DNA from 3 places in the Streptomyces sp. NPDC020898 genome. Region 3 is predicted to be linked to each of the others. Evidence: riboswitches for the same ligand, from Rfam matches in the RefSeq annotation. Region 3 holds a riboswitch; each other region holds the start of a gene.

The links. Region 3 has a riboswitch for thiamine pyrophosphate ahead of ACH4TV_RS28775 (thiamine ABC transporter substrate binding subunit). Riboswitches for the same ligand answer to the same signal wherever they lie in the genome.
Region 1: linked by a shared signal. The riboswitch ahead of thiO (glycine oxidase ThiO) and the one ahead of ACH4TV_RS28775 (thiamine ABC transporter substrate binding subunit) in region 3 are both predicted to bind thiamine pyrophosphate.
Region 2: linked by a shared signal. The riboswitch ahead of thiC (phosphomethylpyrimidine synthase ThiC) and the one ahead of ACH4TV_RS28775 (thiamine ABC transporter substrate binding subunit) in region 3 are both predicted to bind thiamine pyrophosphate.

The regions. Positions count from the first base shown of each region.
Region 1 covers NZ_JBIRRV010000001.1:296,614-306,850, forward strand. Annotated here, with positions in the region: gene thiE (thiamine phosphate synthase) at 1-512, opposite strand, end outside; gene ACH4TV_RS01335 (Rv2175c family DNA-binding protein) at 615-986, opposite strand; gene ACH4TV_RS01340 (NAD(P)/FAD-dependent oxidoreductase) at 1,073-2,311, opposite strand; gene ACH4TV_RS01345 (hypothetical protein) at 2,365-2,709, opposite strand; TPP riboswitch at 2,761-2,871, shown strand; gene thiO (glycine oxidase ThiO) at 2,869-4,050, shown strand; gene thiS (sulfur carrier protein ThiS) at 4,059-4,259, shown strand; gene ACH4TV_RS01360 (thiazole synthase) at 4,263-5,057, shown strand; gene pknB (Stk1 family PASTA domain-containing Ser/Thr kinase) at 5,267-7,240, shown strand; gene ACH4TV_RS01370 (deoxyribonuclease IV) at 7,331-8,200, shown strand; gene ACH4TV_RS01375 (DUF4396 domain-containing protein) at 8,277-8,762, shown strand; gene ACH4TV_RS01380 (sulfite oxidase-like oxidoreductase) at 8,773-9,420, opposite strand; gene bfr (bacterioferritin) at 9,606-10,085, shown strand; gene ACH4TV_RS01390 (bacterioferritin-associated ferredoxin) at 10,082-10,237, opposite strand, start outside.
Region 2 covers NZ_JBIRRV010000004.1:249,498-259,734, forward strand. Annotated here, with positions in the region: gene hisC (histidinol-phosphate transaminase) at 1-112, opposite strand, end outside; gene ACH4TV_RS15540 (LacI family DNA-binding transcriptional regulator) at 585-1,697, shown strand; gene ACH4TV_RS15545 (metallophosphoesterase) at 2,073-3,173, shown strand; gene ACH4TV_RS15550 (hypothetical protein) at 3,379-4,254, shown strand; gene ACH4TV_RS15555 (hypothetical protein) at 4,314-5,417, opposite strand; gene thiC (phosphomethylpyrimidine synthase ThiC) at 5,627-7,429, opposite strand; TPP riboswitch at 7,422-7,608, opposite strand; gene ACH4TV_RS15565 (YibE/F family protein) at 7,917-9,638, shown strand; gene ACH4TV_RS15570 (SsgA family sporulation/cell division regulator) at 9,751-10,188, opposite strand.
Region 3 covers NZ_JBIRRV010000010.1:38,855-49,091, reverse strand. Annotated here, with positions in the region: partial or broken gene ACH4TV_RS28790 (transposase) at 1-17, shown strand, start outside; gene ACH4TV_RS28785 (hypothetical protein) at 183-479, shown strand; gene rlmN (23S rRNA (adenine(2503)-C(2))-methyltransferase RlmN) at 835-1,941, shown strand; TPP riboswitch at 1,967-2,087, shown strand; gene ACH4TV_RS28775 (thiamine ABC transporter substrate binding subunit) at 2,171-3,256, shown strand; gene ACH4TV_RS28770 (ABC transporter permease) at 3,232-4,941, shown strand; gene ACH4TV_RS28765 (ABC transporter ATP-binding protein) at 4,944-5,960, shown strand; gene ACH4TV_RS28760 (maleylpyruvate isomerase N-terminal domain-containing protein) at 6,350-7,147, shown strand; gene ACH4TV_RS28755 (LAETG motif-containing sortase-dependent surface protein) at 7,241-7,936, opposite strand; gene ACH4TV_RS28750 (LOG family protein) at 8,089-9,210, opposite strand; gene ACH4TV_RS28745 (VOC family protein) at 9,247-9,666, opposite strand; gene ACH4TV_RS28740 (hypothetical protein) at 9,762-10,237, opposite strand, start outside.

The DNA.
Region 1 (10,237 bases), on a different contig from region 3:
TACCGGACCAGGTCGAGACCCGGCGCGTGGCGGCCGGGCTTGGTGGGGGTCGGCCAGCAGGGGCCCGTGCAGAAGTAGTCGGCCCCCTCCTGGACGGCCGCCGCCGCGGCCTCAGGCCCGGCATGCGTGGAACGGCCGACGAGCACGTCCGGGCCCAGGATCGCGCGGGCCGCCGGGACGGGGAGGTCGCCCTGACCGAGGTGCAGTACGTCGGCACCGGCCGCGTGGGCGACGTCCGCGCGGTCGTTGACCGCGAGGAGCCTGCCGTGCCGGGCACAGGCGTCGGCGAAGACCTGGAGGTGGTCCAGTTCCTCGGCGGCCTCCATGCCTTTGTCCCGCAGTTGCACGATGTCGACCCCGCCGGCCAGGACGGCGTCCAGGAACTCGGCAAGGTCGCCCTGGCGCCTGCGGGCGTCCGTGCAGAGATAGACCCGGGCGTCGGCGAGCCGGGCACGGGCGCTGCCCGCCTCGGCGGTCGCCCCGGGCAGCACGATGTCGGTCGTCTCGGGCATACGTGTGTCCCCCTGGGCGCGCCCCGGGGTGTTCTCCCCGGGCGCGCCCCTGTGTGGCGGCGCGCGGACCGCGTGGTCCGCACACCGAGCGGCTGTTCAGATTCAGACGGCGAGCGCCTGGGCGCGGCGCTTCACCTCCGTGCCGCGATTCTCACTGAGGGCCTGCGCGGGCGTGCCGGGCAGGCTCGGGTCGGGAGTGAAGAGCCACTCGAGCATCTCCTCGTCGGAGAAACCGTCGTCCCTCAGGAGCGTCAGGGTGCCGGTGAGGCCCTTGACGACCTTCTGCTCGGCCGCGTCGATGAAAGCGGCGGGGACGTGCAGTGCGCGGTTCTCACCACGGCGTACGGCGATCACCTGGCCCTCCCTGACCAGCTGCCGAACGCGGGTCACCTCGATATCGAGCATTTCCGCGATGTCGGGGAGGGTCAGCCAGGCAGGTACGAGAGCGTCGATCTTTGCGTCAATCTGGGTCACGGCACAAGCCTGCCATCCCGCACTGACAGTCGGAAGCCGGGCCCCTGCCACCTGCGCCGTCGCCGTGCCGCCCGACCCCGGTCGCGCTAGGCCGTGGCCGCCTTCAGGGGCCGGGACGGATCCGCCAGGATCGCGGGGTCCATCAGGGTGCCCGCCTCGATCAGACGGCGGCCCTGGGCCAGGTCCCGGGGCCTGCCCACGGCCAGCAGGGCGACCAGACGGCCCTCCCGCAGCCAGCAGACCGTCCAGGCGGGGCCGGACGGATCGCCGCGCCACAGGGTGGCGTCGGCGGACCCGTGGTCGCCGACGTACTGGACGAAGCGGCCGAACTGCTCCGACCAGAAGTACGGGACCGGGTCGTAGGCCGCCGGGGCCTCTCCGATGATGTTCGCGGCGACCGTACGGGGCCCCTGGAGCGCGTTGTCCCAGTGGTGGACCAGAAGGCGCCGGCCGTACCTTCCCGAAGGGAAGGAGGCACAGTCGCCGACCGCGTACACGTCCGCCGCGGAGGTGCGCAGGTGGTCGTCGGCGACGATCTCCCGGTGGGTACCCAGGGCGATCCCCGAGTTCGTCAGCCAGGACGTGGCGGGGCGGGCCCCGATGCCGACGACGACGGCGCCCGCGGGCAGCCGCGAGCCGTCGTCGAGCACCACCGCGCCGGGCTCGACGCGCATCACGCGCGCGCGGGTGCGCAGCGAGGCGCCGCTGTCGGCGTACCAGGCGGCCATCGGCGCGGCCACCTCGGCGGGCAGGGCGCCCACGAGCGGCCGGTCGGCGGCCTCGACCACGGTGACCGCGCAGCCGGCCTCGCGCGCGGCCGTGGCGAACTCCGCGCCGATCCAGCCGGCCCCGACGACCACGATGTCGTGCTGGCGCGCGAGTACGGGCCGCAGCCGTTCGGCGTCGTCGAGGGTGCGCAGCAGATGCACACCGGGTACGCCTTCGGTGCCCGGCAGCCGGATCGGTTCGGCGCCGGTCGCGAGGACCAGGGCGTCGTACGGGACGGGCCCGTCCGCGGTGTCCAGCTCGTGCTCGCCGGGGCGGACACCCAACACCTCACGCCCGAGCAGCAGTTCGATGTCGAGGGCCTCGAAGTCGATGTCGAAGGCGGAGCCCTCCGCCGTGCCGAGCAGGACGGCCTTGGACAGCGGCGGCCGGTCGTACGGCTGATGGGGTTCGGCTCCGATCAGCGTCACGCTGCCGGAGAAGCCCTGCTCCCGCAGGGCCACCGCGGTCTGTACCCCGGCCATGCCCGCACCCACGACGACTGCCCGCCGCGGCTGCGACACGTCTCGGTCCCGCGTCTCCCGCGTCTGCTCGCTCACCCGATCACCATAGACAACTGACAAATTGTCAGTCAGTGGGCGCGGTCGGTGACCTACTGCACACCCACTTGTTCCACCACGCTCGTCCCGCTGCCCGGCTGCGACTCCCACTCCCAGGTCTCCGCCAACCGCACCCGCCCGTCCGGCAGTTCGAGCACCTGCGACACGCAGTGGCCCGAGGACGTCGTCCCGTCGTGCTTCAGCTGCACGTACCGGAAATCGAGACGGTCACCTTCCCGCGTACCGACGAGATGCCCGCGTACGACGTCCCCGCCCGTGTACTCGGCCCAGATCTCGCCGTCCTTCTCGTGGTACGTGAACCGGGTGCGGGTGCCCACCTGGCCTGGGGCCTGGTCCGCGACCGGGGCGAGGACGAGACCGTCGAGCGAACGGGGCACGGGCGAAGGCTCCCTTACATGGGCGTTGCTCTGCGAGCTAGGCTGACCAGCGTAAGCACTCGCGGGAGTCCGGCGCACCGGGCTGAGAGGGAGGCTGGCGGCCTCCGACCGTACGAACCTGATCCGGGTCATGCCGGCGAAGGGAGGGGCTGGACGCCCATGTCGTGTACGCACACCTCAGACGTCCTGGTCGTCGGGGGCGGAGTCATCGGGCTCGTGACGGCCTGGCGGGCCGCACAGCGCGGGTTCACCACGACCGTCGTGGATCCCGCGCCGGGCGGCGGGGCCGCACAGGTGGCGGCCGGAATGCTGGCCGCCGTCACAGAGCTGCACCACGGTGAGCAGACCCTGCTGGGGCTGAACCTGGAGTCGGCCCGCCGCTATCCGGACTTCGTCGCCGAACTCACCGAGCTGACCGGTCACGACCTCGGCTACCGCCGCTGCGGCACGCTCGCCGTCGCGCTCGACGCCGACGACCGCGCCCTGCTGCGCGAACTGCACGCCCTGCAGCACCGGTCGGGCCTGACATCGGAGTGGCTCTCGGGGCGCGAATGCCGGCGCCTGGAGCCGATGCTCGCGCCGGGCGTGCGCGGGGGGCTGCGGGTGGACGGCGACCACCAGATCGATCCGCGGCGGCTGGCCGGGGCGCTGCTCACCGCCTGCGAACGGGCCGGGGTGGTGCTGCGCCCGGCCTGGGCGGAGCGGCTCAACGTACGGCGGGGGCGGGCCGTGTCGGTCACGGTCTCGGACGGTGACGAACTGGCGGCCGGTTCGATCGTGCTGGCCGGCGGCAGCCTCAGCGGGCGGCTCGCAGGGGTCCCTGAGGCCGTACTGCCGCCCGTACGGCCCGTGAAGGGGCAGGTGCTGCGGCTCACCGTGCCGAAGCGGTACGCGCCGTTCCTGAGCCGGACGGTGCGGGCCGTGGTGCGCGGCAGCCAGGTCTATCTGGTGCCGCGCGAGAACGGTGAGCTGGTCGTCGGGGCGACCAGCGAGGAGCTGGGCTGGGACACGACGGTCACGGCGGGGGGCGTGTACGAGTTGCTGCGCGACGCCCACGAACTCGTCCCGGGGATCACCGAGTTGCCGTTGACGGAGACGCGGGCCGGACTGCGCCCCGGGTCCCCCGACAACGCTCCGCTGCTCGGCCCCACGGAACTGCCGGGGCTGCTGCTGGCGACCGGGCACTACCGCAACGGTGTGCTGCTGACGCCGGTCACCGGCGACGTCCTGGCGCATGCCCTGGTCACCGGTGAACTGCCGGACGAGGCCCGGGCCTTCACCCCCCGGCGGTTCGGCGCGAACGACCGCACCGACGCCGTACTCACGGAGCAGCTCGCATGAACGGTCACGTGAACATCCTGGTCAACGGCCGGCCGCGGGAGATCGTCCCGGGTACGGCTCTCGGTCTGCTCGTGCGGTCCCTCACCGCGGCGCCCTCCGGTGTGGCCGCCGCACTCAACGAAACCGTCGTCCCGCGCGCGCAGTGGTCGTCGACCCGCCTCTCCGAGGGAGACCGCGTCGAGGTCCTCACCGCCGTCCAAGGAGGCTGAACCATGGCCGACGATCCCTTTGTCCTCGGCGGTACGTCCTTCACGTCCCGGTTGATCATGGGTACGGGGGGTGCGCCCAGCCTCGACGTACTGGAGCGGGCGCTGGTGGCCTCCGGCACGGAGTTGACGACCGTCGCGATGCGGCGCGTCGATCCTTCGGTGCACGGGTCCGTGCTGTCGGTGCTGGAGCGGCTCGGCATCCGGGTGCTGCCCAACACCGCCGGGTGTTTCACCGCCGGGGAGGCCGTGCTGACGGCCCGGCTGGCCCGGGAGGCGCTCGGTACGGACGTGGTGAAGCTGGAGGTCATCGCCGACGAGCGGACGCTGCTGCCCGATCCGATCGAGTTGCTGGACGCGGCGGAGGTGCTGGTGGAGGACGGGTTCACGGTGTTGCCGTACACCAATGACGACCCTGTGCTGGCTCGCAAGCTGGAGGACGTGGGGTGCGCCGCGATCATGCCGCTCGGGTCTCCGATCGGGTCGGGGCTGGGGATCCGCAACCCGCACAACTTCCAGCTGATCGTGGAGCACGCGCGTGTGCCGGTGATTCTGGACGCGGGGGCGGGGACGGCGTCGGATGTGACGTTGGCCATGGAGTTGGGGTGTGCGGGGGTGATGCTGGCGTCGGCTGTCACCCGGGCACAGGAGCCTGTGTTGATGGCGGAGGGGATGCGGCGCGGGGTGGAGGCGGGGCGGTTGGCCTACCGGGCGGGTCGGATTCCCCGGCGTCACTTCGCTGAGGCGTCGTCCCCTGTTGCCGGGCTCGCTCGGCTGGATCCCGAACGTCCTGCTTTCTAGGCACCCTGCGTCTCCCTGCCCTCTGTCTCCCACCCACGCACCACCCGTTACCAGTCCGTTTACAGGTGAAGCTCTCCTGTGGGGCTTCCCCGCCATCGGCGGCTGCCGGCTTCCCGCTCGTGCGACGTGCGTCACAGGTCGGCTTCAGTACCGCTGCTTTCCTGGCCGAAACCGCGGCCTTGTCAGCGGCGGCTCGTACACTCACCTGCGTGGATACGACCCTTCAGGACCCTCTCGTCGGGCAGGTGCTCGACGGCCGCTATCGCGTGGACGCGCGGATCGCGGTCGGCGGGATGGCCACGGTCTACCGGGCCGTGGACACCCGCCTCGACCGTGTGCTCGCCCTCAAGGTGATGCATCCGTCGCTCGCGGCCGACGTGGCCTTCGTCGAGCGGTTCATCCGGGAAGCCAAGTCCGTGGCCCGGCTCGCGCACCCCAACGTCGTGCAGGTCTTCGACCAGGGCGCCGACGGGTCGTACGTCTATCTCGCCATGGAGTACATCGCCGGGTGCACCCTGCGTGACGTGCTGCGCGAGCGCGGCGCGCTGCAGCCGAGGGCCGCGCTGGACATCCTGGAGCCGGTGCTCGCCGCGCTCGGTGCCGCGCACCGGGCCGGGTTCGTGCACCGCGACATGAAGCCCGAGAACGTGTTGATAGGGGACGACGGGCGGGTCAAGGTCGCCGACTTCGGACTCGTGCGGGCCGTGAACACGGTCACCAGCACCACCGGGGCCGTCCTCGGCACCGTCTCCTACCTCGCGCCCGAGCAGATCGAGAGCGGCACCGCCGACCCCCGGGTCGACGTGTACGCGTGCGGAATCGTCCTCTACGAGATGCTGACCGGCGACCAGCCGCACTACGGCGACTCCCCCGCGCTGGTGCTCTACAAGCACCTGCACGAGGATGTGCCGCCGCCCTCGGCCCTCGTACCGGGGCTCGCCTTCGAGCTGGACGCGCTGGTCGCCTCGGCCACCGCGCGCAACGCCGACATCCGCCCGTACGACGCCGTGGCGCTGCTCTCGCAGGTGCTGGAGACGCGCGGCTCGCTCGACGCCGAGCAGTTGGACGCCGTACCGCCGCAGGCCGTCACCTCGGGGCACGACAACGCCGAGGACCTGACGAGTGTCATCCCGCGCGCGCTGTCCGTGCCGCGGCCCCTGCCCGTCAACGAGGACGAACCCCCGGTCGGCGAGCGGCGGTTCGACCAGATCAACCAGGTCAACCGGACCAGTCGGCTGGGGACGGTCGCCGCCGCTGAACCCCTCGCGCCCTCCCGGCGCGCCCCGCGGAACCGGAACCGGCGTGCGCCGCTCGCCGTTCTCGTCGCGGTGCTGCTCGTCCTCGGTGTGGGCGCCGGTGTCTGGTACATCAACTCCGGGCAGTTCACGCAGGTCCCGGCGGTGCTGTCGCAGACCGAGGCACAGGCCACGGCCCGGCTGGAGAAGGCCGGGCTCGACGTCGGCACCGTCAAGAAGGCCTACAGCGACACGGTGGAGCGCGGCACGGTCATCAGCACCGACCCGAAGGTCGGTGAGCGCATTCGGGACAACGACTCCGTGACGCTCACCATCTCCAGGGGTCCGGAGACCGTACCGGTGCCCCAGTTGAGCGGTTACCGCCTCGACAAGGCCAGGGCGCTGCTGAAGCGGAACGGGCTGGAGCCGGGGATGGTCACCCGGGAGTTCAGCGAGGAGGTGGCCCGCGGTGCCGTGATCAGCACGGAACCGGACGCCGGCACCGAGCGGCGCGCGGGTTCCGCGGTCGCCCTCGTCGTCAGCAAGGGCAGCCCGGTGGAGGTCGCCGACGTCACCGGCGCGAGCGTCGCCGACGCCCAGGCCGAGCTGGAGGAGGCAGGGCTGAAGGTCGAGGTCGCCACCAAGACCGTCACCTCGGCCGAGTTCGAGCAGGGGCTGGTCGCCGTCCAGTCACCGGCGAGCGGCAGCCAGGCCGAGCAGGGCGACACGGTCACGCTGACGGTCTCCCAGGGCCCGGAGATGATCGAGGTCCCGGATGTGGTGGGCGACAGCGTCGCCGACGCGAAGGCGGCTCTGGAGGCGGCCGGGTTCAAGGTCGACGAGGACCGTGGGTTGCTCGGGCTCTTCGGGGACACCGTGAAGAGCCAGTCCGTGGACGGCGGCGCGACGGCCGCCAAGGGGTCGACCATCACCATCACGATCCGCTGACCCCGCCAGACGTCAGCAGGCACCAACAGACGTCAGCAGCCATCGGCATCCGCCGACGGGGGCCGGGCCGCCGCGTGACACCCTGAAAGGGTGACCAGCAAGCAGCTCCGCAACCCCGTCGGCGGCCATGTTCCCGTGGCCGGCGGTCTCCACTCCGTCGGCCTGTCCTACGCCCGCGATCTCCTGGCCGAGACCGTGCAGGTCTTCGTCGCCAACCCGCGCGGCTGGGCGACGCCCGTCGGTAATCCCCGCCAGGACGAGGAGTTCCGCGCGGCCTGCGCCGACGCGTCGATCCCGGCGTACGTCCATGCCCCGTACCTGATCAACTTCGGCTCGCACACCGAGGCGACGGTCGAGCGGTCGGTCGAGTCGCTGCGGCACTCGCTGCGGCGCGGGCGCGAGATCGGCGCGCTGGGCGTGGTGGTGCACACCGGGAGCGCGACCGGCGGGCGGGAGCGGTCCGTGGCCCTCGGGCAGGTACGGGAGCATCTGCTGCCGCTGCTCGACGAGCTCACGCACGACGACGACCCGTTTCTGCTCCTGGAGTCGACCGCCGGGCAGGGTTCCTCGCTCTGCTCGCGCACCTGGGACTTCGGGCCGTACTTCGAGGCGCTCGACGCCCATCCGAAGCTCGGCGTCTGTCTCGACACCTGCCACATCTTCGCCGCCGGGCACGATCTGACCGGGCCCAGCGGTATGCACCAGACCCTCGACTTGCTCGTGGACACGGTCGGCGAGGGACGGCTGAAACTGATCCATGCCAACGACTCCAAGGACGTGGTCGGCGCACACAAGGACCGGCACGCGAACATCGGCGCGGGTCACATCGGCGAGGACCCTTTCCGCGCGCTGATGACACATCCCGCGACCGAGGGCGTACCGCTGATCATCGAGACACCCGGCGGCAAGGAGGGGCACGCCGCGGACGTGGAACGGCTGAAAAAACTCCGGGACGGGTAGGGGTCACAGGTGGCGGGAATACCCCTGGGGGGTATATTGCTCACGAGTGCAGGAAACCGTGACACCGGGGGTACCCATGGACCACGAGACACACGCACATCAGCAAGCACACCAGCACACACCGGGCGCCACCTGGGCCATCGCCGTCCAGGCCACCCTCCACTGCCTCACCGGATGTGCCATCGGGGAGGTGCTCGGCATGGTGATCGGCACCGCGCTCGGCTGGGGCGACGTACCGACGCTGATCCTGGCGATCACGCTGGCCTTCTTCTTCGGGTACGCGCTCACACTGCGCGGCGTCCTGAAGGCGGGCGTCGGCCTGAAGGCCGCGATCCGGGTCGCACTCGCCGCGGACACCCTCTCCATCGCCGTGATGGAGCTGATCGACAACGGTGTGATCCTCTTCTGGCCAGGAGCGATGGACGCCGAACTCGCGGACGCGAGCTTCTGGTGGGTGCTGGCCATCGCGCTCGCCGCGGCCTTCGTGATCACCACGCCGGTCAACAAGTGGATGATCGGCCGGGGCAAGGGCCACGCGGTGGTGCACCAGTACCACCACTGAGATGCAGGAGTCAGAGCTCGGGGCCGTCCCCGGGCTCCTCCTGGTACGAGTAGCGCTGCTCGCGCCACGGGTCGCCGACGTTGTGATAGCCGCGCTCCTCCCAGAAGCCGCGGCGGTCGGCGGTCATGTACTCGATGCCACGCACCCACTTGGGGCCCTTCCAGGCGTACAGGTGGGGCACCACCAGCCGGAGCGGGAAGCCGTGTTCCGCGGTGAGGAGTTCACCGTCCTTGTGGGTGGCGAAGATCGTCCCGTCGGACGCGAAATCGGCCAGCCGGAGATTCGAACTGAAGCCGTATTCCGCCCAGACCATCACGTGGGTCACCTCGGGCGCCGGCGGCGCGGCCGCGAGGATCGTGCGCGCCGGAATTCCGCCCCACTCGGCACCGAGCATGCTGAACTTCGTGACGCAGTGCAGGTCGGCCACGACGGAGGTGTACGGCAGGGCCGTGAACTCCGCGTGGTTCCAGCAGCGCTTCTCGCCGTCGGCGGTGGCGCCGAAGACCCTGAACTCCCAGCGCTCGGGACGGAACTTGGGTACGGGTCCGTAATGGGTGACCGGCCAGCCGCGCTGCAGTCGCTGTCCCGGTGGCAGTTCGGGCTGCGCCGCACCCCCTGAATCACGCTCTCCCGATCCACGTTCCACCGGCTGACCCATGACTCCATCCTGACAGACCGGCGACCGTGCGCATGACCAGGCCTGCCCAGATCCTCGCAAGACGGGCAAATTGAACTAAGCATGCCCTTACTTACTAAGTACGCACTTACTGGACGATCTTCGATGGCGGTGCAATCATTCGGCGGCAACCTCCCCAGACCCCCCGCTTGGAAGGAGCCTCTGCGATGCAGGGCGACCCCGAGGTCATCGAATTCCTCAACGAGCAGCTGACCGGCGAACTCACGGCGATCAACCAGTACTTCCTGCACGCGAAGATGCAGGAGAACTTCGGTTGGACGAAGCTCGCGAAGTACACGATGCACGAGTCGATCGACGAGATGAAGCACGCGGAGGTGCTCACCGACCGGATCCTGTTCCTGGACGGTCTCCCGAACTACCAGCGGCTCTTCCATGTGCGGGTGGGACAGACCCTCACGGAGATGTTCCAGGCGGACCGGCAGGTCGAGGTCGAGGCCATCGACCGCCTCAAGCGCGGTATCGAGGTGATGCGCGCCAAGGGCGACATCACGTCCGCGAACATCTTCGAGGCCATCCTCAAGGACGAGGAACACCACATCGACTACCTGGACACCCAGCTGGAACTGGTGGAGAAGCTCGGCGAGGCGCTCTACATCGCGCAGCTCATCGAGCAGCCGGAGAGCTAGGCGGCCTCGTCCAGCTGTTCGGCCAGGACCGGCTGGCTCTCGTCCACGAGCCCACGGGTCGGGAAGGCGCCCCTGCCCAGCAGTGCCTGGATACGCCGCACACACGAACCGCAGTCCGTGCCCGCCTTGCAGGCCGACGCGATCTGCCGGGG
Region 2 (10,237 bases), on a different contig from region 3:
CGTTCGAGGACAGCTTGTAGGCCACCGGACCGTCGGCCGCGGCCGGCCTGCCCGGCTTGTAGGTGGGGATACCCGCCAGCTCCGCGCGCAGCTTGGGGCTCGTCTCGCTCACCACAGTCCTCCTCGTGACCACCACCGGCTCAGCACGGCCACCCGCCGCCGGTTACCCGGTTCCAATGCTTCTCACCTTATGAGGATTCGCCGCCGCCGCGTACGGGTCGGACACGTCTGCCGCGCTCGGCGAGGTCGGCCCCACCGGCCCTGCCGACCCCAGCAACCTCACAGGCACCCCGCGCAACACCGTACAAAATTGCATCAACTGGGGGGCGCGTCACGCTTATCAGCATGCGCCGGTGGCTCACGCCGTGGCGCGCATCCCTCGTAGTGGTGAGTTGAGACCTCTTCGAAACATCGGTCACTTGGCAGGCCTATGCGCGCCGACAAGTCACGTAGGGCAGTAATATCGTTCAACTGGCTTTCTTTCTGAGGCAGTTGATGATTGTTGACCATGCAGAAACGTGCCTGTCAACGGCTGCATATGCGTCCGCACTACCCCACCGCATGAGCCCTACTATCGGCTCGCCATGACAGCAGCAGGGAAGCAACAGGTGAGCCGCGCGGAGACAACCCGACGAAACGGTCGGCCGGGCCGGGCAGGCATCAGAGACGTGGCTGCCGCCGCCGGGGTCTCGATCACGACCGTCTCCGACGCCCTCAACGGGAAGGGCAGGCTCCCGGACGCCACCCGACGCCATGTCCGTGAGGTCGCCGACCGGCTGGGCTACCGCCCGTCGGCCGCGGCCCGAACCCTCCGTACCGGCAAGTCAGGACTGATCGGCCTGACCGTGACGACGTACGGGGATGAACCTTTCACCTTCACCGAGTTCGCGTACTTCGCGGAGATGGCGAGAGCCGCCACCTCGGCCGCGCTCGCCCGGGGCTACGCCCTGGTCATCCTCCCCGCGACCTCGCGCCACGACGTGTGGTCCAACGTCGCCCTGGACGGCACGGTCGTCATTGACCCGTCCGACCAGGACCCGGTGGTCACCGAACTGGTCCGGCAGGGTCTGCCGGTCGTCTCCGACGGCCGCCCGGCGGGCTCGCTGCCGGTCACCGCGTGGGTCGACAACGACCACGAGGCGGCCGTCCTGGGCATCCTCGACCACCTGGCCGCCGCCGGCGCCCGCCGGATCGGCCTCCTTACGGGCACCTCGACCGACACGTACACCAACCTCTCCACCACGGCCTATCTGCGCTGGTGCGAGCGGGTCGGCCAGGACCCGGTGTACGAGGCCTACCCGGCCCACGACCCGTGCGCGGGCGCCTTGGCCGCCGATCGGCTGCTGGCCCGTCCGGACCGTCCGGACGCCGTCTACGGCCTCTTCGACCCGAACGGCACCGACCTGCTGGCCGCGGCCCGCCGCTACGGCCTGCGCGTACCCGACGACCTCCTGCTGGTCTGCTGCAGCGAGTCCACCGTGTACGCCACCACGGAGCCGCCGATCACCACGCTCTCGCTGAAACCGCGCCGCATCGGCACGGCGGTGGTCCAGCTCCTGATCGACGCCATCGAGAACCTCGATTCGGACCTGCCGGTCGAGCAGGTGATACCGACGGAACTGATCGTGCGGACGTCCTCGCAGCGCCGTCCGCCGCGTACGACGGTCAGTCCTCCCCGATCGCCCGAGGAAGGGTGACCGGGCCTGCGCGGGGCGGGTTCCCGGAGGGCGGGGCCGTACGAGGGGTCGGCCCCGCAGGGGGAACGGGAGCCCGACCCCGTTCAGGGTTCAGGAATGCGGGGCACCGGCGTCGGAACGGTTCGCGGGTGGGTGTGGGTGTTGGCGTGGATGCGTTGATCGTACGAATCAGGGGAGTCCGGGGCGGGTCCCGTACGGGAAAGCCCCTCCGAATCGGGGCGAAAGCCGCGGTGAACTGGGCCCCTTCGCCGATTCACCACCCCTGGGTCATCACATGGCGCGATCCGCATTCCTATGATGGGCCCACGACACCGCGGGCCGCTGCGACCAGGCAGTCCGATGCGGTGCAGATGCGGCGCGATGGTGGAGGGGTCGATGACTCAGGGGGCCGGTCAGGGACCCGAGGTGACGCGCACGGCGACGTTGCGCGACTTCCGGGTGCCCGCGTACGTCCATGAGACCGGTCCGTACGCGCACGGCACCGAGGTCCCGGAGGCTCGGGAGACCTCGGCGGGCGCGTCGGGCGCGGAGGCCCTGGCGGACGTGGAGGAGTACCCCGACGGGTACACGCCCACGCAGCGGGACCTGCCCGTCATCAACCGCGGTGACACGCTTCAGGTGACCGTCGACCCCGCCGCCCCGGCCGCCGACGGCCCGGGACCTCTGTTCGTCGTCGGGGACGTCCACGGCTACCTCGCCGAACTGGTGGGCGCACTCCAGGAACAGGGCCTGATCGACAGCGAGAGCAACTGGTCCGCGGGCACCGCCCGGCTCTGGTTCCTCGGCGACTTCACCGATCGCGGCCCGGACGGCATCGGCGTCATCGACCTGGTCATGCGGCTGTCCGCCGAGGCAGCCGCGGCCGGCGGCTACTGCAAGGCCCTCATGGGCAACCACGAGCTGCTGCTCCTTGGCGCCAAGCGGTTCGGTGACACGCCCGTCAACTCGGGCGCGGGCACGGCCACCTTCCAGGCGGCCTGGCTGCTGAACGGCGGCCAGAAGACCGACATGGACCGGCTCCAGGACCACCATCTCCAGTGGATGGCCCGCCTCGACGCGATCGAGGAGGTCGACGGCCACCTCCTCGTGCACTCGGACACCACCGCCTACCTCGACTACGGCGACTCGATCGAGGCGGTCAACGACACCGTCCGCGAGACGATCACGCGCAACGACGCGGACGAGGTGTGGGATCTGTTCCGCAAGTTCACCAAGCGCTTCTCCTTCCGCGACGAGGGCGGTGCCGAGGCCGTTCGCTCCCTCCTCGACATGTACGGCGGCACCCGCATCGTCCACGGCCACAGCCCCATCCCGTATCTGGTGGGCGATGTCGGCGCCGAGGACGACGGCGAGGACAACTCCGGTCCGAACATCGAACATCCGCATGTCTACGCCGACGGACTCGCCATCGCGATGGACGGCGGCGTGACCATGGCCGGAAAACTGCTGGTCCAGGAACTTCCGCTGGATCTCTGAGGGATATCCGAGCCCTCCCCGGGCAGGCGTCCTGCGACGAGGGACAGCACCCGACGGGGGACAGTCACACGGCATTTTCTTCAAACCCCCTGTCACCGCACACCTTCGCCGCTCTACCATCGGCTTATCCGTAGCAGGCTCCCCTCCGTTTCTGCCCGACGGCTCGTCAGCATGCCGAGCCCCAAGCCCTACGGAGCATCGGGGGATGCACATGAACAGCGTTCCGCAGCACCTGCTGAGCGAGGACCGCCAGGAATACGAGCGGATCCTCGATGAGGCGCTGCGCTCCGCCCCACACCGCCCGGAACTGGCCGCCGTCGGTCAGCGGCTGAACCCCGAACAACTGCGGACCATGGCGCTCAACGCCACCGCGCTCATCACGGTCGCCGCGGCGGCCGAATACCAGCACTATGTGAAGGTCCGCGACGAAATGCGCCACCCGGCGCCGTCCGCCCCGTCGTCCGTCCGCGAATCCGGTTCCACCGAGCCGGGCACGAGCGCGGTGGGGTTCGCGACCACCATGGGTGAGACCGCCGTCGAGACCACCGGGGCGGGCGCCGTCGCCGTCGTGGCGGTCCTGGCTCCGGTTCTCGCCGGCACGGCAGCGGCGATCTTCCTGCTCGTGGGCTACATCCTCAAGATGCTCGACCCCGAGCCGGCGTTCGCCCAGACCATGCTCACCACCGGATGGGTGTTCGGTGCGGTGACCGCGGCAGCGATATTCGTCGCCGCAGTCGGCCTGCTGCTCACCGCCCTGCGCAACAGCCCGGACGCGGAGGAGGCCGGGGCGTACGGCGAACTGACCGGGGAAGTGGCCCAAGCCAGGGAAGTCTGGCGCGAGGCCCTGCTGGAGCGCGGCATCCTGCCGTTCCTCCGCGAGGCCCTCGCCCACTCCGATTCGTCGGCCGCCAGCCGCAAACCGACCCCGGAACCCACCACCGGCCGTATGCCTCACCTCGGCTACAACCGGCCCGGTTTCAGCAGCCCCGACGACAACGCCTCAACCGGCCACCGCCCCAGCTACACCAGCCCGGACTTCAGCAGCCCGGACTTCGGAGGCCCCGACCACCCGCCGGAATGACACCCCGCCCCGCCGTTACGGACGCGGGGCGGCACATGGGACTCAGGTGGAACGGGCGGCTAGAGCCGCCTGACCACCTGGGCCTCTGCGCGTTCGACCGGCGTACGGCCGTGGACGTGGACCAGGGCCAGGTGGAACAGAGCCGGTGCGAGCGGCGCCCACCGGTGGATCCGGTCCGCGTGCAACAGGAACCTGGCGACTTCTGCCGGGCGGAACGGCACGTAGTCGATCGTCTGGTGTTCCCAGCGGTCGGCGACGCCCCGGCTCATCCGGTCCCGGAGCCCCTCGCTGGTGAGCTCCTTGAGGCGGGCGTAGAAGTGGGCGCTCCAGTGGCGCCGTTCCACGTCCAGCACGAAGGCGAGCAGGACGAGCGAGTACTCGTGGGACTCCAGCGACAGTTCCTCACGCATCCCACGGCGAGCCACCGCGTGGAGGTCCGGCGCATTGCGGCCGGCGGAATCTATGTGCCGTGACATCCCTTCGTTGACGGACGAGTTCCACACCCCCGGCGCCATCCTGACCCGCTCGCTGCGACGGGTGACGACCAGCAGCTCGTCAGCGGTCACCACGGCGACGTTGACCGCGAAGCTGCACTGGAGGAACGCCGGTGCGGCGAGCGGATCGTCCGGGTCGAGATAGCGGCTACGGGGTGTCGTACCGTCCGGGAGACGGCGGTCGAGCTGCTGCGCGGCGAGGAACGTGTAGTAGTCGGTGGACTTCAGACGTATGTGGACCTCCGGATGCTCGGCCAGGGCCGTACGGGAGATGCCGAGCGACTCGACCGCGTAGCGCGGGCCGTTCCACACGGGCGTCCGGCCCTCCACCCGCAGCCGCTCGCTCTCCACCTCGATCTCGTCCCGCCAGCCGGCCATGTCCTCGGGGAGCGTGACCTCCTGGTCGAGCACATGCACATGCACGTCCTCGGGGGCGATCGGCACGTCACCGTCCCCTTCGACGATCAGGGCGGAGGTGTGCAGGGGCCCGAGGGAGAACGACCGCCAGGCCGGGCTGCTCTCCTCCCGCCTGCGCAGCCCCCGCACCGCGCTGCCCCACCGTTTCCGCAGCCGGAACCAGGCATCCTGCAACGGCTGTTGGAACAGCGTCGCGAACACGATGCCGAGTACGGCTCCCACCACGCCATTGCCCACGTCGATTCCGCCCATGGCACGGAGGTTAGAGAGGAACGATCAAGGAACGGGGGTTCTTGTCCCTTCCGTTACCGCTCGCACCGGAACCCTCCGCGATCCTCCCTGCCCACCCGTGACCGCCCGCGTCTCCGAGACGCCCTGCGAACGACCCGGAACCCGCTCCCCCTCGGAGACGCGAACCGCCACGGACCGGCCACCGTCATCGACCGGCGCCGGAGGGCGCCTCAGTCCGCGATCGGCAGATACACCCGGTTGCCGGCCGCCGCGAACTCCTTCGACTTCTGCGCCATGCCCTGCTCGATCTCCACCGGCGTGCTGCCGTGCTCGCGTCGGATGTCCTGCGAGATCTTCATCGAGCAGAACTTCGGCCCGCACATCGAGCAGAAGTGGGCCGTCTTGGCGGGCTCGGCAGGCAGGGTCTCGTCGTGGAACTGGCGGGCCGTGTCCGGGTCGAGGGCCAGGTTGAACTGGTCCTCCCACCGGAACTCGAAGCGGGCGTCAGAGAGCGCGTCATCCCATTCCTGCGCACCTGGGTGCCCCTTGGCGAGGTCGGCTGCGTGGGCGGCGATCTTGTAGGTGATGACGCCGGTCTTGACGTCGTCACGGTTGGGCAGGCCCAGGTGCTCCTTGGGCGTGACGTAGCAGAGCATGGCCGTGCCCCACCAGGCGATCATCGCGGCACCGATACCGGAAGTGATGTGGTCGTACGCAGGCGCGACGTCCGTCGTCAGCGGGCCGAGCGTATAGAACGGAGCTTCATCGCAGATCTCCTGCTGTAGGTCGATGTTCTCCTTGATCTTGTGCATCGGGACATGTCCCGGGCCTTCGATCATCGTCTGTACATGGAAACGCTTCGCGATCGTGTTGAGTTCCCCGAGCGTCCTCAACTCGGCGAACTGTGCCTCGTCGTTGGCGTCCGCGATCGAGCCGGGCCGCAGGCCGTCGCCGAGCGAGTACGTGACGTCGTACGTGGCGAGGATTTCGCACAGTTCTTCGAAGTTCTCGTACAGGAACGACTCCTTGTGGTGCGCCAGGCACCACGCCGCCATGATCGAGCCGCCGCGCGAGACGATGCCGGTCTTGCGGTTCGCGGTGAGCGGTACGTACGCCAGGCGGACGCCCGCGTGGACCGTCATGTAGTCCACGCCCTGCTCGGCCTGCTCGACGACCGTGTCCTTGTAGATGTCCCAGGTCAGTTCCTCGGCCCTGCCGTCCACCTTCTCCAACGCCTGGTAGAGCGGCACCGTGCCGATGGGAACGGGGGAGTTGCGCAGTACCCATTCGCGGGTGGTGTGGATGTTGCGGCCGGTGGACAGGTCCATGACCGTGTCGGCGCCCCAGCGCGTCGCCCAGGTCATCTTCTCGACCTCTTCCTCGATGGAGGAAGTGACCGCGGAGTTGCCGATGTTGGCGTTGACCTTCACCAGGAACCGTTTGCCGATGATCATCGGCTCGATCTCCGGGTGGTTGACGTTGGCGGGCAGCACCGCACGCCCGGCGGCGATCTCCTCACGGACCACCTCGGGGTCGACGTTCTCCCGGACGGCCACGAACTCCATCTCGGGCGTGATCTCCCCGCGGCGGGCGTACGCGAGTTGCGTCACCGCCTGTCCGTCCCGGCTCCGGCGCGGCTGCCGGGGCCGTCCCGGGAACACCGCGTCGAGGTTCCTGAGCCCGCCGCGCGGCGAGGTGTGCTTGATCCCGTCGTCCTCCGGGCGGAGAGGCCGGCCCGCGTACTCCTCGGTGTCGCCGCGGGCGATGATCCAGTTCTCGCGCAGCGGCGCCAGCCCCCTGCGGACGTCGGTGTCGACCAGCGGATCGGTGTACGGGCCCGAGGTGTCGTACAGGGTGACCGACTTCCCGTTCGTGAGATGCACCTGACGGACCGGCACCCGCAGGTCGGGGCGCGAGCCGTCGACGTACCCCTTGTGCCAGCCGATGGACTTCCCGGCCTCCTGGGACTGTTCGCCCTGAGGGGGCTGTTCGTCCTGGCTGGAGGCAGGCGTGCGTGTGTCCTTGATGGTCATGAGACCTACTCCCTACGCCGGCATTACCCGGTAACAGGTTCAGCGGTCGACGCAGCGGAATCCGTCTGCCGATGTTTCATGTGAAACATCACTCGTTTCACGTGTTCCACGTGAAACATGGCAAAGACGGAGGTCAGCGCCCTCTCAGCCCGGTGCTCCGAGCTCCCGCGTGTGCAAAGGTGCCTCCACGCTAGCGCCAATTTGGGCGAGGTGAACAGAGGGCCCCTGTCGTTCTTGCGATGATCGGGCGGTGACCACGACGCAAGGACCCCCGTACCCGCCCTCCGAGCCACCGCGCCGAAGCGGTGCCGGACACGGCTCCGGGCAGGACAGCGGAAACGGCGGCGGCACCGGCCAGGAACGCGGGCTCCGGTCCGGCGATGGCCCCGGCGGCCTCGGTGGCGTGTCCCGGCCCGGCGCAGGAACAGGCGGGGCCGGCGGGGCGACCGGACCGAGTGGCAGTCCCGGGTACGGGCCCGGGCGGAGGATCGATCGCGGCTACGGGCCCGGAGCGGGTGCGGGTCAGGGCGGCCGCACGGGCCCGGGCGACCAGGGCCCGGGGTTCGGAGCCGAGGGGCCCGGAACCGGTCAGTTCGACCCCTTTCCCGTATCCGGTGACGGACCAGGTCCTGGTCCCGGCACGGGCGGTGGCGGTGGGCACGACCACGGATCCGTCCCGGGGCAAGGCGCCGGCCATGGACACGGGAACGGCCCGGGCGACAGGTACAGCGGCGGACCCGGCGGCGGTTCCAGCGGTGGACGCGGACCCGGAGCGGGTGGCGGGCAGGGGGGCGGGCACGGCCCCGGACCCGATGACGCCCACGGATCCGACGACGGCCACGGTCAGTCGCACGGCCACAGTCACAGCCATGGCCCGGCCGCCCCGGCCTCTCGCCATCTGCGGAAGATCATCGGGGCGATTCTGATCCCGTTCGCCGCAGCGGTCGTGGTCGGGCTCGTGGTGCTGTGGCCCGGGGGCGCCCCGGGCCACGAGCGCACCGGCGTCGGCTTCGACCGGCAGACCCAGGAGGCCACGGTCACCAAGGTCGTCGCGGTGGACTGCAAGTCCGTCAACGCCTCGGGGGGCACCCCGACCGGCGACACGTCCACCGCCGAGGGCTCCTCGGCGCAGCAGCAGGCGACCGGCGACTGCAAGAGGGCGACGATCCGCGTCGACACCGGTGACGACAAGGGCCGTACCTTCACGGAGATCGTCCAGCCCGACCAGTCACGGCAGTTGCACCAGGATCAGAAGGTCGTGGTCGCCTACGAGCCCTCCGCTCCGAGGGACCTGCAGTACTCGGTCACCGACGTGAACCGCAGGCTCCCCTTGGCCCTGCTCGCCGGCATCTTCGCGCTCGCCGTCGTGGCCGTCGGACGCCTGCGCGGTGTGATGGCGCTGGTCGCGCTGGCCGCCAGTTTCATGGTGCTGACCCTCTTCATCCTGCCGGCGATTCTCCAGGGCTCGAATCCGCTGGTCGTGGCAGTGATCGGAGCGAGCGCCATCATGCTGATCGCGCTCTACATGTGCCATGGCCTGTCGGCCCGTACGTCGGTGGCGGTGCTCGGCACCCTGATCTCGCTGGTGCTGATCGGCGTCCTCGGCTCACTGTTCATCGGCTGGGCCGCGCTGACCGGCAACACGGACGACAACACCGGTCTGATCCATGGCTTGTACCCGTCCATCGACATGAGCGGTCTGCTGCTCGCGGGCGTCATCATCGGTTCGCTCGGTGTCCTCGACGATGTGACGGTGACGCAGACATCGGCGGTCTGGGAGCTGCACGAGGCCAATCCCACGATGGGCTGGCGCGGCCTGTACCGCGCCGGCATCCGTATCGGTCGCGACCACATCGCATCCGTCGTCAACACTCTCGTCCTCGCCTACGCGGGCGCCGCCCTGCCGCTGCTGCTGCTCTTCTCGATCGCGCAGAGCAGCGTCGGTACGGTCGCCAACAGCGAACTCGTCGCGGCGGAGATCGTCCGGACGCTGGTGGGCTCGATCGGCCTGGTCGCGTCGGTCCCGGTGACCACGGCCCTGGCGGCCCTGATGGTCTCGGCCGACCGCCCGGGCTCGGCACCACTGACCTCAAAGGCGGGACCGGCAGCAGGAACCGGGTCCGGAACAGGGACGGTCGCGGCGGAGACAGGGGCAGGGGCCCAGCCGGTACCGGCCCGGGGTGGGAAGGGCCGACGCCGCAAGCACTGACGGCAGCTGGGCCAGACCGGCTCGGCGACTCCGCCGCAGTACGGTGTGGCGCTTCTCCTCCGGTCGAGGAGGAGAAGCGTTACACCACCGCCGCGCTCCGGCGCGGATCTGCTCAGCCCGCGCTCTGCTCCTCCGCCAGGATGCGGACCAGCGCCTCGTCGAGATGGGCGTCGAAATCGGCGAGGGCACGCTCCTGCCCCAGCGGCACCAGCTTGTCCGTGCGGTCGAGGAACGCCACCAGCGGCGCCGCACCGGAGCGGAACAGCGCCTGGTCGCCGCCGACCTGAAGCCGGATCAGTACCTCGCCCAGCACATCGGTGTCGGCGGGTGAGATTCGCACATCTCCGTCCCCGCATGGCCGCCCCACGCCGTCGATCAGCAGCTCGCGCCCGAAGGCCCAGGTCACAGGGGCGTCGCCGGGCAGATGGAAGGTCAGCCGGACGGCATAGGGATCACAGGTCTCGTAGCGCAACTCCACCGGAATACGGAAGGAGAGCTCCTCCGAGACAAGAAAGCTCATCATGACTTCTGCCTGGACCGACTCGCGCATCGCCTACCCCGTCACTTGCCGTGGACTGGCCTGGAATCATCGCTCTGAT
Region 3 (10,237 bases):
CGACCCGCTCGGTCGAGGTGCAGGGAGGACGTACAGCCAGACCCCAAGGCAGGAGACGTCCAGATCACGCTGCTGATAGCCGGACCTCGCTCGGCATGGCGGCGGCATTTTGCTGACTTAGCATGAAAAAGTAGCGCTTGGTTAGTTCGATTACTGCTCGAGCAGGAAAGCAGGGTCACATCATGTACATGATGCGCGAGGTCTACCAAGCTGAACGCGGGAAGGCGCCGGAGATCGTGGCGGCGTTCAAGACCCTCACCAAGATGTTTGAGGAGGCCGGGTACGCGAACCGGCGAATCTACGTCGACTACGCCGGTCCCATGGATACGGTCGTCTGCCAATGGGAATTCGACAGCCTCGACCAGTACTTCTCCATGGAGCGAGCTTCCTTCGTGGATCCCAACGCCCAGTCACTGATCGATACGCTCAACAGCAACGCGGTATCCGGCTACAAGGAGATCTACGAGGTCATCCAGTAGCGGATCGCGTGGGCGGCAGAGGCCACCGTCACCCGCGCGTTCCCGAGCCACGACCGGCTACACCACTCAGCGGGACGCCACCGTTCACCGCCGTGCGCGCACCCCGCCTGACTGAGGGCCGGCCCATGGGCGGTCCGTCTGTCCAGCGGCCCGTCTCGTAGAGTCGGACAAGCTGTACCCGACCGGTAGAACTTGCACGGGCTCTACCAGCACAGACGCACCCTCCGACTATGGCGTGCGGGCCGCCTGTGGGCCGTCCGAGGGGGCCCATGACGACCAGAGACGACCAACGACGACCACCCACCCCGGCTCGCGCACCAGGTCACACGATTCGATCTGCGACACTGGTACAGCCATGCCTAAGCCCGGAGAACTCACATTCGTCGCCCCGCGCGGAGCTCAGAAGCCGCCGCGGCATCTCGCCGATCTCACGCCCGCTGAGCGTAAAGAGGCGGTTGCCGCGATCGGTGAGAAGCCGTTTCGTGCCAAGCAGCTCTCGCAGCACTACTTCGCGCGGTTCGCGCACGATCCGGCCGAGTGGACGGACATTCCGGCCGCCTCGCGCGGCAAGCTCCAGGAGGCGCTGCTTCCGGAGCTGATGACGGTCGTCCGTCATCTGTCGACCGACCAGGAGACCACGCGTAAGACGCTGTGGCGGATGGTCGACGGGACGCTCGTCGAGTCGGTGCTCATGCGGTACCCGGACCGGGTGACCATGTGCATCAGCTCGCAGGCCGGCTGCGGGATGAACTGCCCGTTCTGCGCGACCGGGCAGGCGGGGCTGGACCGGAATCTGTCCACCGCCGAGATCGTGCATCAGATTGTCGATGGCATGCGGGCGCTGAGGGACGGCGAGATTCCTGGCGGTCCTGCGCGTCTCTCCAACATCGTGTTCATGGGCATGGGCGAGCCCCTCGCCAACTACAAGCGGGTCGTCGGTGCCATCCGCGCGCTGACTGACCCCGAGCCGGACGGGCTCGGGCTGTCGCAGCGTGGGATCACCGTCTCGACCGTCGGACTGGTACCGGCCATCCACCGGTTCTCCGACGAGGGCTTCAAGTGCCGCCTCGCCATCTCCCTGCACGCCCCCGACGACGAGCTGCGCGACACCCTCGTGCCCGTCAACACGCGGTGGAAGGTGCGGGAGGTTCTCGACGCAGGGTGGGAGTACGCGGCCCGGTCGGGGCGCCGGCTGTCCATCGAGTACGCGCTGATCCGGGACATCAACGACCAGGCCTGGCGTGGGGACCGGCTCGGGCGGCTGCTCAAGGGCAAGCCTGTGCACGTCAACCTGATTCCGCTGAACCCGACTCCGGGGTCGAAGTGGACCGCCTCGCGGCCCGAGGACGAGAAGGCGTTCGTCGAGGCGATCGCCGCCCACGGGGTGCCCGTCACCGTTCGGGACACCCGGGGGCAGGAGATCGACGGGGCGTGCGGGCAGCTCGCGGCCACCGAGCGGTAGTCTTACGCCGTACATACATATCTTCATATTCCGACAGGGGAGCGCCACAGCGCTGAGAGTGCGGCAGCCAGATCACATTGGTGGGCCGCAGACCCTCTGAACCTCGCCCAGGTCATTCTGGGTAGGAAGTTCGGTCATCACTCTTGCTGTTGCGCCCTGCCCGGGACCCGTCCGTCGGGTCGCGGGCAGGGCCGCGTCTCTTCCTGGTCATCCCAGGAGGAAAATTCCAGTGAGCATCACCAGGCAGGTCACGGCCGTGGCCGTCGGGCTCGGCCTTGTCACGCTGACCGCGTGCGGGTCCGAGGACGGCGGGGGCAGCGGCTCGGCTGCCGAGTCCAAGACAGTCACCCTCATCAGCCATGACTCGTGGGCCGTCTCGAAGGGCGTCCTCGCCGCCTTCGAGAAGCAGTCCGGGTACACCGTCAAGGTCCTCAAGGACGGCGACGCCGGGCAGGCCGTCAACAAGGCGATCCTGACCAAGGACAACCCGCAGGGCGACGTCTTCTTCGGCGTCGACAACACCCTGCTCTCCCGCGCGCTCGACAACGGGCTTTTCCAGCCGTACGAGGTGAAGGACGCCGGCGCGATCCTGCCCGCGTACCGGGCTGACCAGGACAAGCACCGGGTCACGCCGATCGACACCGGTGACATCTGCGTCAACTACGACAAGGCCTGGTTCAGCGAGCACAAGCTGACCCCGCCCGAGTCCCTCGACGATCTGATCAAGCCCGCGTACAAAAATCTGCTGGTCACCGAGAACGCCTCCACCTCCTCTCCCGGGCTCGGGTTCCTGCTCGGGAGCGCCGCCAAGTACGGCGACGACGGCTGGGTCGACTACTGGACGAAGCTCAAGGCCAACGGCGTGAAGGTCGTCGACGGGTGGGAGCAGGCCTACAACGAGGAGTTCTCCGGGTCGGCCGGCGGTAAGAAGGCCAAGGGCGACCGGCCGCTCGTCGTCTCGTACGCCTCCTCGCCGCCCGCCGAGGTGATCTTCGCCGACCCGAAGCCGGCCACCGCCCCGACGGGGGTCGCCACCGGCACCTGCTTCCGGCAGGTCGAGTACGCCGGGCTACTGAGCAACGCCAAGAACGGCACGGGCGGCAAGGCGCTGCTCGACTTCCTTGTCGGCAAGACCTTCCAGGAGGACATGCCGCTGAACATGTTCGTGTACCCCGTGCGGGAGGGTGCCCAGGTGCCCGCCGAGTTCACCGAGTTCGGGCCGCAGGCCAAGGACCCCGAGACCATGGACCCCGCGAAGATCGCCGAACACCGTGACCAGTGGGTCAAGGCGTGGACATCGCTCGTACTGAAGTAGCCGCAGGAGCGGAAGCAGGCGAAGCGGCCGATGTGGCCGCGCGCGGGAAGGGCGCTGCTCTGCGGGGCGCCCTGCTCGTGCTGCCCGTCGTCTTCTTCGCGCTCTTCTTCGCCTACCCCGTCGCCGCGATCGTCGCGCGCGGTCTCCACGTCGACGGGGTCTGGCGGTTCGGGCAGGTGGGGGAGGTGCTCGGGGACTCCGGCATCCGGCACGTCCTCTGGTTCACCACCTGGCAGGCGCTCGCGTCGACCGTGCTCACGCTGCTGATCGCGCTCCCCGGCGCGTATGTCTTCGCGCGCTTCGATTTCAGGGGCAAGCAGATTCTGCGGGCCGTGGTGACCGTGCCGTTCGTGCTGCCGACGGTCGTCGTCGGTACGGCGTTCCTGGCGCTGGTCGGGCGCGGCGGGCTGCTCGACGAGCTGTGGGGCATACGGCTGGACACGACCGTGTGGGCGATCCTGCTCGCGCATGTCTTCTTCAACTACGCCGTCGTCGTACGGACCGTTGGAGGGCTGTGGGCGCAGCTCGATCCGCGGCAGGAGGAGGCCGCGCGGATGCTCGGCGCCTCGCGGTTCGCGGCCTGGCGGCGGGTCACCCTGCCCGCCCTCGGGCCCGCTGTCGCCGCCGCCGCGCTCATGGTCTTCCTCTTCACGTTCACGTCCTTCGGGGTGGTGCAGATCCTCGGCGGGCCGACCTTCGCCACCCTCGAAGTGGAGATCTACCGCCAGACCTCGGAGATCTTCGACCTCGGGACGGCCGCCGTCCTGACGATCGTCCAGTTCGTGGCCGTGGGCGCGATCCTCGCCGTGCACGCCGGGACGGTACGGCGGCGGGAGAGCGCCCTGCGGCTCGTGGCGCCGGAGACGACAGCGCGCCGGCCGCGCGGCCGGGGGCAATGGGCGCTCTTGGGTGGGGTGCTGGCGAGTATCGCCCTGCTGCTCGTGCTGCCGCTCGGCGTGCTCGTGCAGCGGTCGTTCGGTACGCCCGGGGGTGCCGGCCTTGGTTACTACAGGGCGCTCACCAGCGACGACTCCGGGATCTTCCTGGTGGCGCCGATCGCCGCGATCGGGAACTCGCTCCAGTACGCCGTCGCCGCCACCGGCATCGCCGTCGTCGTCGGGTCGCTGGCCGCCGTGGCACTCACCCGGCGCGATGCCGGGCGGATCGTACGGGGGTTCGACGCGCTGTTGATGCTGCCGCTCGGGGTGTCGGCGGTGACCGTCGGGTTCGGGTTCCTCATCGCGCTCGACGAGCCGCCGCTGGATCTGCGGAGCAGCTGGATCCTCGTACCGCTGGCGCAGGCGCTGGTCGGGGTGCCGTTCGTCGTGCGGACCATGCTGCCGGTGCTGCGGGCCGTGGACGGGCGGCTCAGGGAGGCGGCGGCCGTGCTCGGGGCCTCGCCCTGGCGGGTGTGGCGTGAGGTCGATCTGCCGATCGTGCGGCGGGCGCTGCTGGTCGCGGCCGGGTTCGCGTTCGCCGTGTCGCTCGGTGAGTTCGGGGCGACCGTGTTCATCGCCCGGCCCGACAATCCGACCCTGCCGGTCGCGGTGGCCCGGCTGCTCGGGCGCCCGGGTGACCTCAACTACGGCCAGGCGATGGCCCTTTCGACGATCTTGATGGTGGTGTGTGCGGTGGCCCTGCTGGTGCTGGAGCGGCTGCGGACCGACCGGACGGGGGAGTTCTGACCATGCTCAGTCTCGAAGGCGCGACCGTACGGTTCGGGCCGCGGGCCGTGCTCGACGATGTCGGTCTCGATGTCGACGAGCACGAGATCGTGTGCGTGCTGGGGCCGAGCGGCAGCGGCAAGTCGACGCTGCTGCGGGCGGTTGCGGGACTCCAACCCCTGGACGCGGGGCGGGTGTTGCTCGACGGCCGGGATCTCTCCGGTGTGCCGGCGCACAAGCGCGAGGTCGGTCTGATGTTCCAGGACCACCAGCTGTTCCCCCAGCGGGACGTTGGTGGCAACGTCGCCTTCGGGCTGCGTATGCACCGCGTGTCCAGGGCTCAACAGGACGTGCGTGTGCGGGAGTTGCTGGAGTTGGTTGGGTTGCCGGGGGCCGCTGGGCGGGCCGTCGCCGCGCTGTCCGGCGGGGAGCAGCAGCGCGTCGCCCTGGCCCGCGCTCTCGCGCCCCGCCCCCGGCTGCTGATGCTCGATGAGCCGCTCGGCCAGCTGGACCGCTCGCTGCGCGAGCGGCTCGTCGTCGAACTCCGGGAACTCTTCGGGCGGTTGGGCACCACCGTGCTCGCCGTGACCCACGACCAGGGCGAGGCCTTCGCCCTCGCCGACCGGGTGATCGTGATGCGCGACGGGCGGATCGCCCAGTCCGGTACGCCGCTCGAGGTCTGGCAGCGGCCTGTTGATGAGTTCGTGGCGCGGTTTCTCGGCTTCGACAATGTCGTCGGGGCGACGGTGAGCGGGCAGGTCGCGGACACGCCCTGGGGCAAGGTGCCGGTTCCTGAGGGCGCCGTGCAGGGGGTGCGCACGCTGCTCGTACGGCCCGCCGGTGTGCGTCTGGTGCCTGCCGACGAGGGCCTGCGCTGCTCCGTGGCCGCGCGTACCTTCCGGGGTACGCATGTCGCCGTGCAGCTTCAGCCGGAGGATGCGCCTCGGCTGGAGGCGGCGTGTGCGCTGCGGGAGGCGCCGGAGTCGGGGGATGAGGTCGGGGTCGCCTTCGATGCGGCGGAAGTTGTCGTGCTGGGGTGAGGGGTCGGCTGTTTTCGCCCCCGCCGCCCCTACCCGTCCCATCCATGGGGGCTGCGCCCCCAGACCCCCCTTTCGCGCTGGACGCGCTCGTCCTCAAACGCCGGACGGGCTGAGAGGCGGGGGCCTGGGCTGGAGAAGCGGCGGGGGCTGGTGGGTGGGAGAGAAGCTGGGGCCGGACGGGCCTTGTCCTCGAACGCCGGACGGGCTGAGAGGCGGGGGCCTGGGCTGGAGAAGCGGCGGGGGCTGGTGGGTGGGAGAGAAGCTGGGGCCGGACGGGTCTCGTCCTCGAACGCCGGACGGGCTGAAGATGCCGCCGGTGGTTGAGAGGTTCCGCTGTCGCGCTGAAAATCCCGGGCCTGGGGTGATGGTGCGGCCTTAGGGTTCGGGGCATGATGACGCTCGAACATGACCGCTATTGCGATGAAATCGCCCACCAGGTGGGGCAGTTGAGGACTGTCGTGACCTCCGGTGCCGATCTGTCCGCGACCGTGCCTACCTGTCCCGAGTGGTCGCTGGAGCAGCTGGTGCGGCACACGGGTGGTGCGCTGCGGTGGGTGGACATGCTGGTGCGCACGCGGGCCGAGGGGGACGTCGACGAGGAAGCGGTGCCCCTGGGCGGCGGTCCCGATGTCCAGGGTGATGCCGCCGCGTTGGACGCCTGGCTGGCCGAGACCGGTGAGCTGGTCGTCGGTGCGCTGCGTGAGGCCGGGCCGGACACCGCGGTGTGGGCGTGGGCCGGGATCCACACGTCGGGGTTCTGGGCGCGCCGGATGGCCCACGAGATCACCGTCCACCGCGCGGACGCGACCCTCGCCGCCGGGCTGCCGTACGAGGTCGCGGCCGACATCGCCGCCGACGCGATCGACGAGTGGCTGCAGATCGTCGAGTTCGTGCAGCGGACCGAGCCGCACGACGCTGCGGTGGAACTGCGCGGGCCCGGTCGCAGTATTCATCTGCATGCCACGGACACCGCCCCCGAGCTGAACGCCGAGTGGCTCGTCGAGCTGACGGAGGACGTCCTCGTATGGCGTCGTGGCCACGAGAAGGCGACGGTCGCCCTGCGCGGCCCGCTCACCGACGTCATGCTCGCCTTCTACCGCCGACTGCCCCTGGACAGCTCCCGGTTGGAAGTCCTCGGGGACCGGGAGCTGCTGGAGTTCTGGCTGGAGAGGGCCACCTTCGGGTGACAGGTGACAGGTGACAGGTGACAGCGGAGTGGCCCGCCCCTTGATACCGGGGCGGGCCACAACGTACTGCGGGACAGCGGGTGGAGCGGAACGTCAGCGGTTGCCGGCCGTTCCACGACGGCGCATGCCGAAGAAGACAGCGCCGCCACCGACGGCGACCAGGGCAGCCGCGATACCGGCGATCACACCGGTGTTCGAGCTGGCGCCGGTCTCGGCGAGGTTGGAGCTGCCGCCCGCGGGGGTGGGAACGCTGTCCGCCGGGGCAGCCGGGGTGCTCTCCGGCGCCGACGGGGTCGGGGTGGCGGACTCCTCGGGCTCCGATGCCGACGGGGTCGGCGTGGCGGGCTCCGAGGGGGTCGGGGTCTCCGACACCGGCGGGGTGGGCGTTGGGGTCGGGGTCGGCTCCGTCTTGCAGGCCTCGCCCGGGGTGGTCAGATCCGGCTTGATGTCCTCGTCGACCTGGTTGCCGGCCTTGATGTGAACGCGGTACGTCGCGTTCGGCGCCCAGTCCTCCGAGAAGTCGACGGTGACGCCCTCGCGGGTGCCCACGACGTCCTGGGTGCCGATGAGCTTTTCGCCCAGGAACACGGTGACCGTGGCGGGGGTGCCCGACGGGTCCTTGTCGGTGACGCTGATGACACCCTTTTCGCCGTCGCACTTGGCGGCGGCGGAGAACTCACTGATGTTGCAGGCGAACGCGTTGCCGGCGACGCCCAGGGCGAGCGCGGCCGAAGCGGACGCAACACCGAGAATGCGCACAGAACGTGCGGTACGGCGAGATATGGACACGATTGCCCTTCGCGGGATGCACAACTGAGGGGGGTGGAGGGAGTGATGAGACCTCATCACCTCGTCACTCCCAGGAGAATCACAGGTTTATAAGCGCGGCGTAAGGGCTGTCAATCTGTATGCAGGTTCCAGGCATTGGTTTTGCCTACCCGTTAACCGGCGAGGCGTTTCAAGGCCTCCGGAGCGTCTTCGATCCGGTCGACGAGGGCGATACGGTCCTCCATCGCCCGCTCGCGCGCGAGAGCTTGGAGCAGTGGCCAGGCGGGCAGCCGTTCGGTCCAGTGCGCCCGGTTCACCAGCACCATCGGTGTGGGCTCGCCGCGCGACTCGTAGTAGTTCGGAGTCGCGTTGTCGAAGATCTCCTGTACGGTCCCGGCGGCGCCCGGCAGGAAGACGATCCCCGCGTTCGAGCGGGCCAACAGGCCGTCCTCGCGGGTGGCGTTGGCGAAGTACTTGGCGATGTGCGAGGCGAAGGCGTTCGGCGGCTCGTGCCCGTAGAACCAGGTCGGGATGCCGACCGAACTGCCGCCCTTGGGCCAGCGCGAGCGGACCTCGAAGGCGGCGCGCGCCCAGTCGGTGATCGAGGGCGCGAACGACGGTGCCCCGGCGAGGAGTTCGCACGCCTTGTCGAGCATGGCGTCCTCGAAGGGGGCCGCGTACGCCCCGAGGTTCGCCGCCTCCATCGCGCCCGGCCCGCCGCCCGTGGCCACCGTGAACCCCGCGCGCGTCAGCTCGCGCCCCAGGCGCGCGGCACCGGCGTACGCCTCGGTCCCGCGGGCCATCGCGTGCCCGCCCATCACCCCCACCACCCGCGTCCCGTACAGGAGTTCGTCGAGGGCGTCGGAGATGGCGTCGTCGTGGACCGAGCGCAGCATCGAGGCGAAGATGTCGCCGTCGGCCTTGGTGAGCTGGAACCAGGCGTACGCGAGGGCGTCGGGCGTCCGCTCGTACCCCTTGTCGAGCCCGGCGAACAGCTCGTGCGGCGAGTAGAGATGGCCGCGGTACGGGTCGAAGGGCAGGTCCGGGACGGGCGGGAAGACCAGGGCGCCGTCCGTACGGATCTTCGCCGCCGCGTCCTCACGCATCGGGCAGCCGAGGAAGACGGCGCCCGCGGTGTCGCTGGCCAGCAGTTCTTTCGTACGGTCCGTCAGATCGACGGCCTGGACGCGGAATCCGGCGAGGGTGCCGCGCGCCGAGACGGTCGCGTCGAACTCCTGGAGCGTCTCGATCTCACGGTCGTCGTGGTGGGCCGCATGGGCGGGGCTCGTCTGCACCCGCCCATGTAAGCACGGCCCGTGACACGGCCCGGTTCAGCCCTGGATCGCTGCCGGGTCCATCCAGGCCACCTCCCAGTGGTGACCGTCGAGGTCGTCGAAGGAGCGGCCGTACATGAAGCCGTGGTCCTGGGTCTCGCCCGCCGGTGAGCCGCCGATGGCGAGCGCCCTGTCGACCAGCTCGTCGACCTTCTCGCGGCTCTCGGCGCTCAGCGCGATCATCACCTCGCTGGTCTGCGTCGCGTCCGCGATCTCCTTCTTGGTGAAGGTCGCGTAGAACGGCTTCTTGAGCAGCATCGCGACGACGCTGTCGCTGATCACGACGGACGCCGCGTTCTCGTCGGTGAACTGCGGGTTGATCGTGTAGCCGAGTTCCGTGAAGAACTTCTTCGAGGCGTCGAGGTCGTTCACGGGCAGGTTCACGAAGATCATCTGCTGGTACGTCGGCGAGGTCATCGGAGTATCTCCCATCGGATGCGTGCTGTTCGAGGGGTAGACGCCGGGGCGGCGCGGAACTCATCGGCGGGTGCGGACTTTTTTCGTACGGGTTTTCAGGCGGCCAGCGGCAGGGCGGCCAGCTCCGCGATCACGAGGGTCAGCGGGGCGAACAGGGCGAGGAGGGCGCCCGCGCGCAGGGCGGCGGCGGTGCGCAGCGTCGTGGCCGGGGCGCCCAGGCGGAGCAGGGCCGCCGTGGTGTCCGCGCGGGCGTGTCTGGCCTCCGCGGCGGCCGTGAGGAGCGCGGCGACGGTGGCGCCCGCCACGACCAGGGCACCCAGAGTGGTCAGGGGGCCGAGGGACGGGTCGTCGGCAGCGTCGTCGTAGAGCACGATCATGGCGTACGCGCCCGACGCCACCGCGCAGACGACGCCCAGCGGGCGGCCGATGCGGGTCGCCTCCTCCATGAGGACGCGGCCGGCCAGGAGGCGGAGGGCGCCGGGGCGGACGGCCTGGAGCAGGCGTCCGCAGAGGTGGGTGAGGCCGGGGCCGGCGAGGGCGAGGCCCAGGGCGGTGAGGGTCCAGCCGACCA